One region of the Cupriavidus sp. FW305-46 genome, then DNA from elsewhere that is predicted to be linked to it. Evidence: predicted binding sites of a transcription regulator. Region 1 holds the regulator's gene; each other region holds the start of a gene.
What was found. The regulator LexA, encoded in region 1, represses DNA repair genes until DNA is damaged. The targets are predictions, from matches to a motif close to ACTGTATNNNNATACAGT.

Region 1 (3,250 bases):
CTGATTACACAGACAAATCAGGCGTTGGCAAACACGGCCTGCAGCCTTGCCGGATCCCGCGCCAGGCCTGAGTCGGCTGCCAGCGCCAGGGCCAGCAGCACGCGCGCCTTATAGGGATTGAGGTCCGTTGCGGAAACAAAAGCTCCATCCGTCGGGCTGAGCTGGGGCGGAATCGCCACATGGCCGGCCCCGGTGCGGGAACTGCGCACCACGGCCACGCCCGCGGCAGCGGCATCGGCCAGCGCCTCGGCCAGCACCTCATGCACCGAGCCATTGCCGGCGGCAGCCACCACCAGCCCGGCAACACCCGCGCGGACCAGCGCATCCACTGCCACCCTGCCCGGCTGCGCGTAGCTCGCCACGATCTCCACCATCGGCCACGCCGCCGGCATCGGCCCGATCACCCAGGCCACGCGTGGCGCGCGGGCGAAGCGCACGTAGTCGTCCTGCACGAAACCCAGCGGCCCGCAGGCCGAAACAAAGGCGTCCACCGCCGACGTGTGGGCCTTGGCCACATCCCGCGCAGCGTGGATCTGCTGGTTCAGCACCACCAGCACACCCTTGCCGCGCGCATCGGGATGAGCGGCCACGCGCACCGCATCCAGCAGGTTCAGCGGCCCATCGGCCGACAGCGACGTCGACGGCCGCATTGCCGCCGTCATCACCACGGGCACCGGACACGATTGCGTCAGGTGCAGCGCCATCGCAGTTTCTTCCAGCGTATCGGTGCCGTGGGTGATCACGATGCCAGCCACGTCGGGCTGCGCGGACCAGTGCTCAACCCGCGCCGCCAGCGTTTGCCAGAGCGTGAAGGTCATGTCCTTGCTGTCGACCTGGGCCACCTGCTCGGCCTCGATGCGAGCCGCCGACTGCAGCGCGGGCACCGCTGCCAGCAACGACGACACCGGCACGGTCGCCGCCTGGTAGCGTGCGCTGCTGGCAGAGTTTCCGGCCGCGCCAGCAATGGTGCCGCCGGTGGCCAGTACGACGATGCGAGGCAATTGGGTCATGGAGCGTGCAAAGAAAGTGGAAAGGCAGGAATGCCGATTGTAACGGGCGCGCCCCGCCTCGCCGCGGCTCTCGCCGGTGATCCGCATTCCGTCCATGAGACACGCCCCAAAAATTCTGCTTGCGCTCAGGCCGATACTGTATAAAATCACAGCATACTGTTTAAACATACAGTGCCCGGCCAGACGGATGCAGGATAAAGGATCGACCGATCCTCTTACCCGAAACCCCGCGGCCCCGCACGGAACGGCGATCCCATGGCGACCCTGACACCCCGGCAGCAGCAGATTTTCGATCTGATCCGCAACACGATCCGCCGCACCGGCTTTCCGCCCACGCGCGCCGAAATCGCCGCAGAGTTTGGCTTCTCCTCGCCCAATGCCGCGGAAGAACACCTGAGGGCGCTGGCACGCAAGGGCGTGATCGAACTGACCCCGGGCGCTTCACGCGGCATCCGCCTGAAGGTGGCACGCAGCGATTCGGAAATGCCCGACCAGTTTTCGTTGCCGATGGCCGGCGTGATGCAGCTGACGCTGCCGCTGGTGGGCCGCGTTGCCGCCGGCAGCCCGATACTCGCCGCCGAGCATATCGACCGCCAGTACCAGGTCGACGCCTCGGTCTTCGACGAACGCCCCGATTACCTGCTGCGAGTGCGCGGCCTGAGCATGCGCGATGCCGGCATCCTCGACGGCGACCTGCTGGCCGTGCGCCGCGCCAGCGAAGCCGCCAACGGCAAGATCGTGGTGGCGCGCCTGGGTGATGACGTGACCGTCAAGCGCCTGCAGCGTCGCGGTGGCCATATCGAACTGATCGCAGAAAACCCGGACTTCACCAACATCATCGTGGAGCCTGGCGAGGAGTTCTCGCTGGAAGGCATCGCCGTCGGGCTGATCCGATCCTCCGGCTTCTAACCGGGCACCGCAGGCCAACCGCCTGCGCGGGCCCACCCGCTTCCATTGCTTTGCAGACGCCGCCCGGCTTGCCGGGTGTTGACCCCGCTTTGCCTAAAAGAGGTGCCACCATGCCGCAAATCCACCAAGTCGCCGCCCGTCGCCCGGTCAAGCCTGTGCCGTTCCGCCAGAGCAAGGGCGTACGCGTCTACCAGGGTACGCAGCGCCGCACCATGGTCGGCAGCATGGCGGCGATCTGCCGCATGCTTGAACTCGAAACCGCCGAAAAGCTGGCCGCCTGAAATCTGCCGACTGTCTCCGAGCAGCTGCGGGCGCCGCCCTCAGCTACGCGGCGCACACGCCTTGGCTTCGGCTTCCAGCTCCGTCGGCGTCAGCTGCGGGAACCAAGTATCGCTCTTGCGCAGCTCCAGCGCCGTACCATCCTGCTTCGCCGTCAGCGAAATCAGATAGGCGTATTGGTATTCACCGCCAGACGTGGTCTGGCCGATGCGGATCTCGGTCTGGCTCTTCGCCGGATAGTTGACGACCGCGGCGTCATCGCCCAGATTGTTGCGCAGGCATTTCGCAACCTCACCCATCTTGGCGGGCGTGAACAAGCGCATCGGCGCACGCGCGCGAATGTCCTTTTCAGAAGTGCCGGTGGCACACCCTGCCACCATGGCTGCCATCGCTACGCCAACCGCTGCCGCTCGAACAGACATACCACCCCCGGGAAATGCAGAACGGCGCCCTCGCGAGGCGCCGTTCTGGGAAATGCTTTGGGGTGGCTGATGGGACTCGAACCCACGACAACAGGAATCTCAATCTTAGCCACCAAGCTAATAACGACGCGGGGTTCCGGGTAGTTCGTGGGAATACTGGAAGCCCGCATACGGCTCTAGGTCGGGGATTATATATCGAGTATTCCCACGGGCACACGGCTAATTTGTGTCGCATACCCCACCCGACAGAAATTACCTCTGGCTGCTTTCGCAGCGACCCTACGAGTAGCTATACTGTATATCCATACAGTACTCATATATGCCCCGCCATGTCGCCCGAACCTGCAAACTGCCCCATCTGCGGCACTGCCGCCGAGCGCACTCGCGCCCCATCTCATGGCTACCTCTACCGTTGCCCAAGCTGCGGCACCTTCCGCATCACCAGCAGCGCCCTGGTGCGCAAGAAAGACATTCCGAGTTCCGCCCGGGAAAATGTCCGGCTGTTGCGGGCTTACGGCCACCAGCCTCAGATCGAGGTTTCTCGGGACGGCGTGCGCATCGTCCCCGGTCGGAGCTGAGCATGGGCAACAGCAAAAAACGCGCGGCAGGCTGCCATCTTCCGACCGCAAC
Region 2 (3,250 bases), on a different contig from region 1:
CGCATCAGGCCTCGCCACCGTCGTCGCCGTAGTCTTCGTCCGCACCCTGGATGATCTTGCTGACGACCGAACGCGAAAACCCGCGCGCCACCATGAAGCGGATCTGCTTGGCCCGCGCCTCGGGCGTGTCCGGCGGGGTGCCGAAGCGCTTGCGCCAGACCTCACGGGCGCGCGCCACTTCCGTGGCGCGCAGCCGCTCCTGCAGATCGCCCAGCTGCTCGCTGCCGAGCTTGTGGGTCTTGGCTTCCTGCATCACGCGCGCGGTGCCGTAGCGGGCGCCGCGGCGGTGCACCAGGCTGTCGGCAAAGCGCTGGTTCGACAGCCAGTTCTCGCGCTCCAGCGCGTCCAGCAACTGCTCCAGCTGCTCGGCCGACTCGGCATGCGGCGCCAGCTTGCGCGCCAGTTCGGCGCGGCTGTGCTCGCGGCGCGACAGGTAGCCGACAGCGCGGGCCTTCAGCGAAAGCGGGGGACGGGTTGCCATGGTTGCCGGAATCTGTGGATGGAGGGGTCCGCGCCAAGCAAAAAGGCCGGGGCATCGGCGATGCCCCGGCCTTCCTGATGGCGCAATGGCCGCTGGCGCGGTCAGTCTTCGACCGCTACCGGCGTGGCAGCCGCCGTGGGGTTCATGGCCACCACGCCCAGCGCGGCGCGCACCTTGTTTTCAATCTCGGCGGCGATGTCAGGGTTCTCGCGCAGGTATTCGCGCGCGTTGTCCTTGCCCTGGCCGATCTTGTCGCCGTTGTAGCTGTACCAGGCGCCGGACTTCTCGACGATCTTGGCGTCCACGCCCAGGTCGATGATCTCGCCCTGGCGCGAGATGCCCTGGCCGTACAGGATGTCGAAGAAGGCTTCGCGGAACGGCGGCGAGACCTTGTTCTTGACCACCTTGACCTTGGTCTCGTTGCCGATCACGTCGTCGCCCTTCTTGATCGAGCCGATGCGGCGGATATCCAGGCGCACCGAGGCGTAGAACTTGAGCGCGTTGCCGCCGGTGGTGGTTTCCGGCGAGCCGAACATCACCCCGATCTTCATGCGGATCTGGTTGATGAAGATCACCAGGCAGTTGGTGCGCTTGATGGTGCCGGTCAGCTTGCGCAGCGCCTGGCTCATCAGGCGGGCCTGCAGGCCCGGCAGCGAATCGCCCATTTCGCCTTCGATTTCGGCCTTGGGCACCAGCGCCGCCACCGAGTCGATCACGATCAGGTCGATCGAGCCCGAGCGCACCAGCGCATCGGTGATTTCCAGCGCCTGTTCGCCGGTGTCCGGCTGCGAGATCAGCAGGTCGCCGACGTTGACGCCCAGCTTGTTGGCGTAGCTGACGTCCAGCGCGTGCTCGGCGTCGATAAAGGCGCAGGTGCCGCCCAGCTTCTGCATCTCGGCCACGACCTGCAGCGTCAGCGTGGTCTTGCCCGACGATTCCGGACCATAGATCTCGACCACGCGGCCGCGCGGCAGGCCGCCGACGCCAAGCGCGATGTCCAGGCCGAGCGAACCGGTGGATACCACCTGAATGTCCTTCTCGACCTCGCCGTCGCCCAGGCGCATGATCGAGCCCTTGCCGAACTGCTTCTCGATCTGGGAGAGCGCGGCGGCAAGCGCCTTCTGCTTCTCGGCGCTCACGCCGGCACCTGCCTTCTTGTCGTCCATGGTCGTCCTTGAATCAATGGTGTATAAATAGGCCGCATGTGGCGCGGCACCGGCATTTTCCGGCTCCAGCGCCGGCCCGGCTGTCTGCGCGGCCGCTCTCCAGGGGGTCTCCCCGGGCAGCCCCAGCGGAACGTGCGGGTACTGTATAAAAAAACAGTATGCTTGGCAAGCCCCATCGTGCCCCATTCCGCCGGCGCCGGCTATGCCGGCCAGGGTGGAGACAACCATGCGCATTCTGATCGCCGAAGATGACGACGTGCTGGCCGACGGCCTGACGCGCTCGCTACGCCACTCGGGTTATGCCGTCGATCACGTCACCAACGGCCTGGAAGCCGATTCCGCGCTGTCGACCCAGACCTTCGACCTGCTGATCCTGGACCTGGGCCTGCCGCGCATGTCCGGGCTGGAAGTGCTCAAGCGCCTGCGCGCGCGTGGCGCCATGCTGCCGGTGCTGATCCTGACCGCCGCCGACAGCGTCGACGAGCGCGTCAAGGGCCTGGACCTGGGCGCCGACGACTATATGGCCAAGCCCTTTGCCCTGTCCGAGCTTGAAGCGCGCGTGCGCGCGCTGGTGCGGCGCGGCGCCGGCGGCGGCGCCACGCTGATGCGGCACGGGCCGCTGGCCTACGACCAGGTCGGGCGCATCGCCTATCTCAACGACCAGATGCTGGACCTGTCCGCGCGCGAGATCGGGTTGCTGGAGATACTGCTCACACGCAGCGGCCGCCTGGTATCGAAAGAGCAACTGGTGGACCACCTGTGCGAGTGGGGCGAGGAAGTCAGCAACAACGCCATCGAGGTCTACGTGCACCGGCTGCGCAAGAAGATCGAAGTCGGCGGCATCCGCATCGCCACCGTGCGCGGGCTTGGCTACTGCCTGGAGAAATTCCAGCCGGCGGTGGCCGCGCACGACTGACCTCCGTCCAACGCCACCGCAGGCCAAGCGACCGACCTGAGCGCAAACCGCCGAGATGAGCCTGCTGCGACTACCCTGGCGGCGCGCGCCCCGCGCCGCGCCACCCTCTCCTTCCGCCACCCCGGGCCCGGACGCCGCCGACCAGGACCTGGCCGACGCGCTGCCGCACCTGGAGGAAAGCACCGCGCATCCGTCGCCGCGCTCATTGTTCGGCGAGATCCTCGACTGGATGCTGGCGCCGCTGCTGCTGCTGTGGCCGATGAGCATCGCGGTGACTTACCTGGTGGCCAAGTCGATCGCCAACGGGCCCTTCGACCGCGCCCTCGAAGCCAGCGCCATCGTGCTGTCGCAGCAGGTGCGCGAGGTCAACGGGCGCATCACGCTGCAGCTGCCGCTGTCAGCGCGCGAGATCCTGCGCGCCGACGAGACCGACAGCATCTACTACCAGGTGGTCGGCAAGCGCGGCGAATACATCGCCGGCGACCACGACCTGCCGCTGCCATCCGAGGAAGACCAGGGCCATGCGGGGCTGGTGTCCCTGCGCGATGACCGCGTGGCCGGCAACGACGTGCGCGTGGCCTACACCTATATCGACCTGAAGCAGGTCAGCGGCACCCAGCCGGTGCTGGTGCAGGTGGCCGAGACCCTGGACAAGCGCGCGCGCCTGGCCAACGAGATCATCAAGGG
Region 3 (3,250 bases), on a different contig from region 1:
GTGGGCTTGCCCGGGTAGAGCGCGGCATAGGCGCCCTCGCCGGACTGGATGGTGCGCCAGTCATAGCGCGGCGAACAGGCGCACAGGGCAAATGCCAGCACAGCGGCACAGCACAGCAGCGGCCGGCGGACAGCGGCAGGAAAGCTCGGCGGGGGCGGCACAAGACGCATCGGGAATCCATGGGGGAACGGCGCGCACAGGCTGCGGGCGGCGCTGGCGGGCGCCATCGCCTGCGGGCGGAAACCGGTATTATCCCGAAAGCGGCGCGCCAGTGCTTGCCGCGCCGCTCCCACTGCCCCACTGCCCCCGGTTTCCACCATGCCTGCCGCCCGCATCGCCAGCCACGCCTTTGCCATCACCAGCTTGCGCTGGGTGGCCGCGAGCGCGTTGCTGGCAGCCGCGACCGGCATGCCCGCCGCCGCCAGCCCCGCCCACCTGCCGCCGGCCACCGACCTGGGCGCCCACGGCACCGAGGCCGCGCGCCGCGGCGAGCCGCTGGTGGTGCTGGTGTCGATGCCGGGCTGCAGCTATTGCGATGCCGTGCGCCGCAACTACCTGGGCCCGCAGGCCGCCGCCGGCGAAATTGCCGTGCGCGAGCTCGACATGACCGCCGACACCCCGCTACGCGATGCCGACGGCAGCCTGACCACCGCGCGCGCGTGGGCCCGCGCGCACCAGGTGCGGGTGGCGCCCACGGTGCTGTTCCTGGACCGCCAGGGCCGCGCCGCCGCCGGCCCGCTGCGCGGCATGCAGCCGGATTTCTACGGCGCCTACCTGGAACAGGCGCTGGACCAGGCACGCGCCGCCATCGCCACCCGGCGCTGAACCGGTTGGGGCGCTTGCGGCAGATTGCCGCAGCCCGGCCCCGCGCAGCGCGCGAACGCCCGCGGCATTAGAATGTCCCATTGCTGACCGAACCTGCCTGACCCGGATTCCATGACCACTGCTGCCCCTGCCACCAAAACCTCCCGCAAGCCCTGGCCCATCGTCGTGGCCGTGGTCGTGCTCGCGCTGCTGGGCTGGTTCGGCTACCGCGCGCTGTCGCCGGCCAATACGGCCCCGGCGGCCACCTTCACGCTGCTGTCGGGCGAGAAGGTCAGCACCGCCGACCTCAAGGGCAAGGTCTACATGATCAATTTCTGGGCCACCAGCTGCGCCACCTGCGTCAAGGAAATGCCGGACATGGTCCGCACCTATGAGCAGTTCAAGGGCAAGGGGCTGGAATTCGTCGCCGTGGCGATGAACTACGACCCGCCCATGTATGTGATGAACTACGCCAAGACGCGCGGCCTGCCGTTCAAGGTGGCGATGGATTCCGACGGCAGCGCGGCCAAGGCCTTCGGCAATGTGCAGCTGACGCCGACCACCTTCGTGGTCGACAAGGACGGCCGCATCCTGAAGCGCTATGTGGGCGAGCCCGAGTGGGATGCGCTGCACAAGCTGCTGGATGGCGCGCTGGCAAAGTCCGCGTAACGTTCCCGGCGGCAACCGCAGCAAAAAGGTGCTCATCGAGCACCTTTTTTTGTTTTTACGCATGATCGCCAGGGCAGCAGGTTGCGCGACATCCCTGTATGGATATACAGTTGGCGCCAGCCTTTTCTGAGCCATCCCCGAGCCCCGCCTGTGACTTTGGACCTAGCCCCCGCCACCGACCTCGCGGCCCCTGAAGCCGATGACGTCCCCGCCTACCTGTCCCGGCTCAACCCGGAGCAGCGCGCCGCGGTGGAACACGGCAGCGACGCGCCGCTGCTGATCATCGCCGGCGCCGGCTCGGGCAAGACCAATACGCTGGCGCACCGGGTCGCGCACCTGGTGCTGGCCGGCGCCGATCCGCGCCGCATCCTGCTGCTGACGTTCTCGCGCCGCGCCGCGGCCGAGATGGGACGGCGCGTCGAGCGCATCGTCGACCAGGCACTCGGCACCCAGACCGGCGCGGGGCGCGCGGCGCTGCAGTGGTCCGGCACCTTCCACGCCATCGGCGCGCGCCTGCTGCGCGAATACGCCGAGACCCTGGGCCTGTCGCCTGCCTTCACCATCAGCGACCGCGGCGATGCCGCCGACCTGATGCACGTGGTGCGCCACGACCTGGGCCTGTCCGAGACCGCCAGCCGCTTCCCGAAGAAGGAAACCTGCCTGGCGATCTACTCGCGCGTGGTCAATACCCAGGCGCCGCTGGAAGACGTGCTCAAGCAGCAGTTCCCGCGCTACGCGATGTGGGCCGATGCGCTGCGCACCCTGTTCGCCGGCTATGTCGAGGCCAAGCAGAAGCAGCATGTGCTGGACTATGACGACCTGCTGCTGTACTGGGCGCAGGCCATGGCCGAGCCCACCATCGCGCAGGACATGGGCGCGCGCTTCGACCACGTGCTGGTCGACGAATACCAGGACACCAATGCGCTGCAGGCGTCGATCCTGCTGGCCATGCGGCCGGACGGCCGCGGCCTGACTGTGGTGGGCGACGACGCGCAGTCGATCTACGCTTTCCGCGGCGCCACCGTGCGCAATATCCTGGACTTCCCGGCTCGGTTCACGCCGGCCGCGCAGCAGGTCACGCTGTCGCAGAACTACCGCTCGACGCAGCCGATCCTGCAGGCCGCCAACGCCGTGATCGGGCTGGCGGCCGAGCGCTATACCAAGGACCTGTGGTCCGAGCGCGCCTCGGCCGAAAAGCCCGGCGTGATCGTGGTCAACGATGAGGCCGACCAGGCCCGCTACGTGGTCGAGCAGGTGCTGGCACGGCGCGAGGCGGGCCTGACGCTGATGGCACAGGCGGTGCTGTTCCGCGCCGCCGACCACAGCGCGCAGGTAGAGATCGAGCTGGCCCGGCGCAATATCCCGTTCGTGAAGTTCGGCGGGCTGAAATTCCTGGAATCGACCCACGTCAAGGACGTGCTGGCGGTGGTGCGCTGGCTGGAAAACCCGCGCGACCGCATGGCGGGCTTCCGCACGCTGCAGCTGCTGCCCGGCATCGGCCCCAAGACCGCGGCGCGCGTGCTCGATGCGATGGCGCTGGCCACCGAGCCCTTGTTCTCGCTGGAGGAATTCGAGCCGCCGCCGGCCGCCGCACCCGCCTGGGCCGACCTGCTGGCACTGGCGCGCGCGCTGATGGCGCCCACCTCGCCGTGGCCGTCGGAATTCGAGCAGGTGCTGGCCTGGTACGCGCCGCACCTGGAGCGCCTGCACGACGACGCCGCCGCGCGCCAGGCCGACCTGCAGCAACTGGAGCGCATCGCCGCCACCTACGGCGCGC

Region 2: recA (recombinase RecA) is a predicted target of LexA. The motif match lies at 1,788-1,805, and genes of this name have one in related genera.
Region 3: AC3WON_RS21295 (ATP-dependent helicase) is a predicted target of LexA. The motif match lies at 1,567-1,584, and genes of this name have one in related genera.

The regions. Positions count from the first base shown of each region.
Region 1 is NZ_JBYSZI010000031.1:70,790-74,039, reverse strand. Features, by position in the region: gene AC3WON_RS16725 (asparaginase) at 18-1,010, opposite strand; gene lexA (transcriptional repressor LexA) at 1,266-1,919, shown strand; gene AC3WON_RS16715 (hypothetical protein) at 2,030-2,200, shown strand; gene AC3WON_RS16710 (hypothetical protein) at 2,240-2,587, opposite strand; gene AC3WON_RS16705 (hypothetical protein) at 3,201-3,250, shown strand, end outside.
Region 2 is NZ_JBYSZI010000013.1:63,368-66,617, forward strand. Features, by position in the region: gene recX (recombination regulator RecX) at 5-481, opposite strand; gene recA (recombinase RecA) at 583-1,647, opposite strand; gene AC3WON_RS08825 (response regulator) at 1,874-2,563, shown strand; gene AC3WON_RS08830 (sensor histidine kinase) at 2,619-3,250, shown strand, end outside.
Region 3 is NZ_JBYSZI010000045.1:55,614-58,863, forward strand. Features, by position in the region: gene AC3WON_RS21280 (hypothetical protein) at 1-170, opposite strand, end outside; gene AC3WON_RS21285 (SoxW family protein) at 319-825, shown strand; gene AC3WON_RS21290 (TlpA disulfide reductase family protein) at 937-1,473, shown strand; gene AC3WON_RS21295 (ATP-dependent helicase) at 1,624-3,250, shown strand, end outside.